2 regions of the Streptomyces sp. NBC_01166 genome follow, and region 2 is predicted to be linked to the other one. Evidence: riboswitches for the same ligand, from Rfam matches in the RefSeq annotation. Region 2 holds a riboswitch; the other holds the start of a gene.
The links. A riboswitch is a leader RNA that binds a small molecule or an ion and turns the genes downstream of it on or off. The one in region 2 is predicted to bind ZMP and ZTP.

Region 1 (4,207 bases), 4.5 Mb from region 2:
TCCCGGGCTCACGCGTCCAGCCAGGCCTCCCTGTTCCGCGCGACGTCGTAGACCCTCTCCACCTGGGTGGGGGTGAACACGCCCGTCAGCGGGGCGAGGACGGACACCTGGCGTTCCCGGCAGACGCGGACGCCGGCCGGTGTGGAGGCCACTTCCAGCGCCGTGACGCCGGTGAACACCAGCACGGTCTGTACGGGCACGTCGAAGGCGCAGTAAGCCTCCAGCGCGGCCCGGGCCCGCCGGGCGCCCGGTTGGCCGTCGAGCTCGTACGGCTGCGGGGCGCCGTCGTCGGTCCGCAGGGTTCCGTCGCCGATCCGCACCGATGCCCCGGGGCGGTGATCGGTGCTCACGGCGAACACGCCGCCGGGCCCGATGAGCAGGTGCCCGATCTCCGTGCCGTCCGGCAGCGGCACGGAGTGCAGGACTCTCCAGCCGTGCCGGGTCAGCCGCTTGAGCTCGGCCCCGACCCGCCGCTCCCCCGCGAGGGCACCACGCCGCGGGTCCGCGTCCTTGTGCCGCCGCAGTGCCCCGGTGGCGGCCCGTACGAGCGCGCCGGTCCCGGATTCGCCGAGCTGCTCGCGGAGTCCGGCGCCCGGCCGACGCGATGCGAGGTCGGTCGCGGGGGTCAGCGCGGGGAGGACGGCCGGCCTCCGGCGCGGCTCCGGCCCCGGCTCCGGACCGGCCACCGGATCCGGCACGGGCGTCACCTCCGGCGCAGGTACCACTTCCGGCGCGAGCACCACCTCCGGCGCAGGCGCCGCCTCCACCGCAGGCGACGGCCCCCGCACGGGCGGCGCCTCCTGCGCGGCCCCCCGCTTCCGCATCCCCCGCATGGGCGGGATCCGCGGGACCGGAGGCGGCGCGGGCGGGGTCTGCGGCCCGGCCGGTGCCTCCTCGCCGACGAGGGCCGGCAGGTCCGGGACCTGGCGCGCGAGCGCGTCGGCCACGGCGTCGCGATAGCGCGGGTGAAGGACGGTGATCGTGCCGCTGCCCCGGTCCGCCCATCCGATCGCGGTGCCGTCCGGCAGGTTCACATAGAGCCGGTCGTGCCCGAAGAGCTGCCATGACGTGACCTTGAGATCCTGCATCGTGCCCCCTCTGTTCACCCCGCCGACGTCCTTGCTCCCCCAGCCTGTACGGCTGGTCGGCCCCCGCACAGGGCGCAGAGCGGGCGCGCGGAGTCGGGAGCACGGCGTTCCGGAGCAGTCCGGGCCCTGTGTGCCCCGGACTGCTCCGGCGCCCCGGTCAGGCCAGGGGGAGACCCGGCGCCGGATAGGCCTCCATCATGGTCCTCACTTCGTCCCTGACCTTGGAAACGGTCGTTTCATCACCTGTACGAGCGGCATCGACCACAAGATCGATCCACTGCGCGACCACTCCCATCTCGGAGGCGGGGATGGACCGGGACGTCAGGGCGGGGGTGCCGATACGGATGCCGGACGGGTCGAAGGGCTTACGGGGGTCGTACGGAACGGTGTTGTAGTTGACGACGATCCCGGCCCGGTCGAGCGCCTTGGCCGCGATCTTCCCGGAGACGCCCTTGCCCGTGAGGTCGGCCAGCAGCAGATGGTTGTCCGTACCCCCGGAGACGAGGTCGAAGCCGCGTGCCGCGAGTTCCTCGCCCAGCGCACGGGCGTTGGCGACGACCTGGTGGGCGTAGGCCGCGAAGTCCGCCCCGGCCGCCTCCTTCAGCGCGACGGCGATGGCGGCGGTCGTCTGGTTGTGCGGGCCGCCCTGGAGGCCGGGGAAGACGGCGCGGTCGACGGCCTTGGCGTGCTCGGCCCGGGTCAGCAGCATCGCCCCGCGCGGCCCCCGGAGGGTCTTGTGGGTGGTCGTCGACACCACGTCGGCGTACGGGGCGGGCGACGGGTGCGCGCCTCCGGCGATCAGTCCGGCGATATGGGCGACGTCGGCCACCAGCACCGCACCGACCTCGCGGGCGATCTCCGCGAAGCCGGCGAAGTCGATCACCCGGGGCACGGCGGTGCCGCCGCAGAAGATGAGTTTGGGCCGTTCGGCACGCGCCAGGTCCCGTACCTCGTCCAGGTCGATGCGCCCGGTGTCGCGCCGCACGCCGTAGCGCACGCCCCGGAACCACGTACCGGTGGCCGAGACGCCCCAGCCGTGGGTGAGGTGACCGCCCATCGGCAGCGACATCCCGAGGACGGTGTCGCCGGGCTCCAGGAACGCCAGGTAGACGGCGAGGTTGGCCGGGGAGCCGGAGTAGGGCTGGACGTTGGCGTGGTCCATCCCGAACAGCGCCTTGGCCCGCTCGACGGCGAGGGTCTCCACCTGGTCGATGACCTGCTGGCCCTCGTAGTACCGCTTGCCGGGGTAGCCCTCGGAGTACTTGTTCTGCAGGACGGTGCCGGAGGCCTCCAGCACGGCCGCCGATACGTAGTTCTCGCTGGGGATCAGGCGCAGGGTGTCCGCCTGGAGCCGCTCCTCGGCGTCCACCAGGGCGGCGAGTTCCGGATCGGCCGCCGTCAGGGCGGGGCGTGCGGGAGCGGGACGGCGTGCATCGGACGGTTGTACGGCCACGGGTTCCTCCCGGGTCGGTCGCACGGGGCGACGTGGACCCGGACTGCCCAGGCGGACGGCCTCCGGCGATGACTTCCCGGGACGTGCCCGGGGTGTGCCGCTCCCTCGTGGTCGATTCCACGGAGCACCCTTCCGGGTACGCGCCAGTCGCGGCACTCCGCACCTTACTGCGGGGCGGTGCGTTCCGACAGCGTGCGCGCCGGTCGCGGCATCCCGCACCATACCGGCGCCAACATCCGCAAGAACGCGTGAACGGGCATGAAACTGGGCAGCTTCCCGGGGACCTGACGGGGTTCGGCGGTGGGGGGCCGTGATGGAGTCACGTGATCAGTCGGGCATGTCCGAGCCAAGACCCGGGGCCGGGCCGGAGCCGGGACCGGAGCAGACGTGGGGGGCCGGCCGGCCTCCACCGCCTCCCGCCCGGCCTCCGGCAGCCGGCCCGCCGCCCCCGGGGGCGGCGCTGCGGGCCGTCGCCGCCGGACTGCTCAGCCTCTCCGGCCTGGGACTCGGCCACGTCCTGCTGCGCCGCTGGGGCCGGGCGGCGGTGAGCTGGGCCGCGACGGGCGTCCTCCTGCTCGTCGCGCTGCCCGCGGACCCGGGCGGGGTGCCCGCCGCCCTCGTCGCCGCCTATCTCGTGCTGCTCGTCCTCGCGGGAGCCGACGCGGCCCGCATCGCCCTGCGCGCGGACTTCGGCCGGTGGCCCCGGCCCGTCCTGGCAGCGGTGCTCGGGCTGCTCCTGCTGGCCGTCCCGCTCACCGGAACGGTGGCCTACGGCTCCGCGCAGGACGAGGCCGTGGAGCAGGAGCTGCTCGACCGTCTGGAGGAGGGCGACGATCTGGTCGCGAAGGCGGCGGAGAGCTCGTTCGTCCTCTCCGGGCCCGACTACCGCTACGCGCTCACGCTCTACCGGGAACTGGGCGAGGACCACCCCGGATCGCGCGCCGCCGCCCTCGTACCCGGGCGCCTGAAGAGCTATTACGAGGCCGTCGCCACGCCGTACCGCGCGAAGAAGCACTGCGAGGCGGTCGAGCCGCTGACCTATCTGCGCACACTCCCCGGCACGGTGGACCGGAAGCTGCTCGGCGATCTCGCCGGCTGGCCCGACACCCCGCTCGCGGAGTCGTTGTACGGCTGCGGCGTCTCCCGTCTGGCCGGTACGGGGCCTGATTCCGGCAGCAAGGAGCTGGGCACACTGCTGCGCACGTTCCCCGAGTCCTCGCAGGCCGGACAGGTGGGCCCGGCCGTCAGCCGGACGATACGACAGCAGCTCTCCGGCTTGAAGGGCGCCGAGCCCTGCGACGTGACCGATCAGCTGCGGCGGACGAGCACCATGGTCGCGGAGCTCCCCGAGACCTCCGTGCCCTCCCTGGGACGGCAGGCCGACGCGGGCGTACGGGACGGGGTGTACGCCTGCGGCGTGGACGAGTTCAAGGACAAGCGGTTCGCCGAGGCCCGGCAGACCCTGACGGACTTCGCGGACACCTACGAGGAGGACGGGCGCGGGCCGCACGCCCGGGACATCGCCACGGCGGCCGAGATAGCCGAGGTCCGGCCCTCGGCCGGCAGAAGACTGCCCGGGAGCGGCAAGCCAGGTGGCGTCCGCATGGAACTCGTCATCAGCAACGGCGCCCCCAACGACGTCGAGGTGCTCTACACGGGCCCGGTC
Region 2 (4,207 bases):
TGCGCTGGCAGTAGCGGATTCCCGGCTCCACCCGCTCCAGGAAGTCGCTCTCGACCTCGGCCCGGGAGGACTTCGACATCTTCCTCATCATGGTGCGGTGCGCGCCCTTCACCATTCCGCCGAACGGTGTGTGGAAGGCGAGGTGATGGAACGTCGCGCGGTAATCGGCGTCGGCCACCCGACGCTGATATTCGAGGAATGTCTGCTCGCAGCAGTCCAGGTAGGAGAGAAGCGACAGGTCGGCGTCGCCCGCCTCGCTGTCGGCCGTGGGCCGGCAGGTGTCCATCACCTCGTGCCCGTAGTAGCCGTTGGCCCCGGCGTCCACCTCGAAGACCGTCGGCGTGTCGCTGACGAGCATGGCTACGGCGCCGGCCCCGGAACTGGGCTCCGCGAAGGACCAGTCCTCGGTCAGCGCGTCACCGCCGTCCACCACGGTGAACCGGGAGATGTCGGTGGTGACGACCAGCGCCTTCGCACCGGGTGACGCCTGCGAGAGGACGAAGTTGACGGCCGTCTGGAAGCCCGCGGTCCCGGAGTAGCACGCGTTCTTGATCTCGAACAGCCGGCAGTTGCGGCTCAGTCCGAGGTGATGGTGCACATAGGTGCTCAGCGACTTCCCGAAGTCGATACCCGATTCGGTGCAGGTGATCACCATTTCGATCCGCGCCCGTTCGGCATCGGTCAGCGCGTCGACGATCGGTTTGGCGGCGTTGACGGCGAACGTGACCGGATCCTCGCACGGCAGAGCCACCGTCTTCTGTCGCATGAGCAGGTTCTCGAAGCGTGCCCTGTCCAGCCGGCGGTGGTCGACCAGCCGCATGACGTCCAAATACGCAGTGCCGCCGAACACGTTCATCGCTTCGATCCCGGCAGACCTCATCCTTGTCCCCTCTCGTCCAAGCCACTCGCTCACGGCCACGGCCCCGGCGCTCTCAGTCGCTCCCGGCCGCGTCCCGGATGCGTTCGATCAGGGAAGTCAGCACGCGCCCCGTCCCCACCTCCACGAACTCCTCCTGGCCGACGGAAAGCAGGTGGCGGATGGTCTCCACCCAGCGCACGGGCTGGGTGATCTGTTCGGTGAGACACGTCTCGACCCGGGCGAGGTCGTACGCCTTGGCGTCGACGTTCGCGATGACGGGAATCGTCGGCGCGCGGAAGCGCGGTGACGTGTCGGCGAGGTACTGGGCGAACTCCGCCCGCGCCGGAGCCATCTGCCGGCTGTGGAAGGCGCCGCTCGTCCGGAGTTCGGTGAATCCCACGTCGCCGGGAAGAGAGGTGAAGACGTCCCGTGCCGCTGCGATCGCCGGCTTCAGGCCGGACACGACCACCTGCGTGGGCGCGTTGTCGTTCGCCACCTCGATGTCGGTGAGTTCGTGCCGGTCCAGCAGCTGTGACACCTGCTCGCGGTCGAGGCCGGTGACCGCCGCCATGCCGCCGCCTTCGATGCGGCCCATGGCCGCGCCCCGCTTCCGGACCAGCCGCAGACCCGTCTCGAAGTCCAGCACCCCGGCGGCCAGCAGGGCGTTGTACTCGCCGAGGCTGTGGCCGGCCACGTACTCCGGGACCTGTCCTGTCTCCTTGGTGCGCTTCAGATACGTCAGCGTGTTGACGACGTAGACCGCCGGCTGCGTGTACTGCGTCTCGTTCTGGAGTTGGTTCGGATTCTCGGTGCACAGCTTCTTGACCGAATAGCCGAGGATACGGTCAGCACGCTCGGTGATATCAGGGAATTCATCGAACAACGCACGCCCCATACCCTTGCGTTGCGATCCCTGACCCGGAAAAACATACGTGCTCATTTCGCTCCTGTCTCGCTTTCCGGATCAGCACGGAACACACATGCGGAGAAAACCGGACGCCACGTCAACACAGTGAGGAATGCGGGGTGAAACCGCCGTCCACATTGACGGCAGGAAAACGGGCGACCTGTCATGACATGCCCGTTTCGGGGGGTGCGCCGCCCCCGGGAGGAGTGAAGGGTGATCGCGGTCTTCCGTAGCGGCCTCGTCGCCGATGGGATATCCGCGCTGTCGATTCAGTCAGAAGCCGGCACAAACACGTCGTCCCCCATCGTTCGTGTCCCACGGTCGACGGCTTCGGTCAGGTCCGTCGTGCTCATCGATATCACCGGGATCCGTGAGTAGTTGTCAAGTACCGGTATCGGATCGGTGATCAGCGGAACTGCGCGACGGCCGCAGGGTCAACGCGCGTCAACTCTGGTTCTACCAGGCGACTTGAACATTCCTTGGGAATTACTGTCGGACCGGAAACACGTCTCACCCGTCTCACTGGTTGTCGGGCCATTGATCAACTCCTGTCGTCCCTGTACCGTTACCGAAGGCCGCGACTGGCGAAGGTGGACAACCACCGGGGAACGGCTGCTGTACGCACAGATGCGAACGCCGTCCGCCTGGGTGTTCCCGTCAACGATGTCCTTCCGAGGGAGTCATGACGTGGAACTTCGCTATGGGATCAATCCGCAGCAGCGTCTCGCCGAGGTGGCACCGACGCGGTCCGGGCAGTGGCCCGTACGGCTGCTGAACGGCGTGCCCTCCTACATCAACCTGCTGGACGCGCTCAACGCCTGGCGGCTCGTCAGTGAGGCGAGCGCGGCTCTGGGCAAGCCGGCCGCCGCCTCGTTCAAGCACGTGTCCCCGGCAGGCGCCGCCGTGGACGGCCCGCTGGACGAGGTCGTCAGGGATCTGTACCAGCTCGGCGACACGTCGGTCGGCGCACTCACCGGCGCCTACCTCCGCGCCCGCGACGCCGACCCCAAGTCCTCGTACGGGGACTTCGCCGCCGTCTCCCACCCCATCGACGACGAACTGGCCGACCTGCTGGCCCGGGTGATCTGCGACGGGGTCATCGCTCCCGGCTACGCCCCTGGCACGGTCGACAAGCTGAGCAAGAAGAAGAACGGCCGCTTCCTGGTCCTGGAGGCCGACAGCACTGCCGTACCGCCGCGGCGGGAGACCCGCGAGGTGTCCGGGCTCCGTCTGACACAGGACCGTGACGCGGTCCCCCTCACCCGGGATCTGTTCACCCTGCGGCACGGGGAGATCACCGCCGAGGCGACGGACGACCTGCTCCTGGGCCTCGCGGTGCTGCGCTACACCCAGTCCAACTCGGTCTGCTATCTGCGGGACGGGATGACTCTGGGCATCGGCGCCGGCCAGCAGTCCCGGGTGGACTGCACCAGGCTGGCGGGGGCGAAGACCGACACGTGGTGGCTACGGCGCCACCCGGCCGTCAGGGCACTGGACTTCGAGCCCGGCCTTCGGCGCCAGGACCGGATCAACTGGCAGGTCCGATTCATCGAGGGCGATCTGACGAAGGACGAGGAGAACAGGCTGGCGCAGGTGCTCCGCACGCCGGCGGTCCCGCCGGACGCGGAGGAGCGTGCGCGGTGGATGCATGCCCTGACCGGGGTGTCCTTCGTCTCCGACGGCGCCCTGCCCTTCCGCGACAACGTCGACCACGCGAAGCGGCACGGGGTCTCCGCCATCGCCGAACCGGGCGGCTCCATCCGGTCCGACGAGGTCGAGGCAGCCTGCCGCGAGCAGGGCATCGCGCTCGCGCACACCGGTCTTCGGCTCTTCCATCACTGAGCGCCGTCGGGCCCGAGGTCGTCGTACGCCCGGGCCTGAAGGCTGTAGAGCTCGGCGTAGAGGCCGCCCGCAGCGACCAGGTCGGGGTGCGCCCCGTATTCGAGGACCGTGCCCTTCCTGAGGACCACGATGCGGTCGGCCGTCCGCACGGTGGACAGACGGTGGGAGACGAAGAGTGTGACTGAGCCCGCCCGGGAGGCCGCGGCCTCGGCCGATGCGACGAAACGGTCGAACAGGGCGTGCTCGGCCATCGCGTCCAGAGCTGCGGCAGGTTCGTCGAGCGCCAGGACGAGGGGATCGGCGCGCATCATGGCCCGGGCGAGTGCCAGGGTCTGCCACTGACCTCCGGACAGTTCGGCCCCGTCGCCGTACGCATGGCCGACCAGTCCGTCGACCCCTCCGGGGACCCGGGCGACGATCGGCCCGGCGTGCGCACGCCCGAGCACCTCGCCGAGGACCGCGTCGTCGTCCAGGTCCGGCAGGTGGCCGATGCCGACGTTCTCCCTCAGTCGCAGTTCCAGCTTGGAGAAGTCCTGGAACAGCATGGCCACCCTGGACCGCCAGCGGTCGGGCGGCATGGACCACAGATCCACACCGTC

Region 1: another riboswitch for ZMP and ZTP. It lies ahead of glyA (serine hydroxymethyltransferase); the one in region 2 lies ahead of OG379_RS05420 (phosphoribosylaminoimidazolecarboxamide formyltransferase).

What each region holds. Positions count from the first base shown of each region.
Region 1 is NZ_CP108613.1:5,663,490-5,667,696, reverse strand. It holds gene OG379_RS26250 (NERD domain-containing protein) at 9-1,088, opposite strand; gene glyA (serine hydroxymethyltransferase) at 1,246-2,541, opposite strand; ZMP/ZTP riboswitch at 2,580-2,702, opposite strand; gene OG379_RS26240 (hypothetical protein) at 2,879-4,207, shown strand, end outside.
Region 2 is NZ_CP108613.1:1,175,498-1,179,704, forward strand. It holds gene OG379_RS05410 (hydroxymethylglutaryl-CoA synthase family protein) at 1-880, opposite strand, end outside; gene fabD (ACP S-malonyltransferase) at 933-1,799, opposite strand; ZMP/ZTP riboswitch at 2,334-2,423, shown strand; gene OG379_RS05420 (phosphoribosylaminoimidazolecarboxamide formyltransferase) at 2,394-3,608, shown strand; gene OG379_RS05425 (ABC transporter ATP-binding protein) at 3,602-4,207, opposite strand, start outside.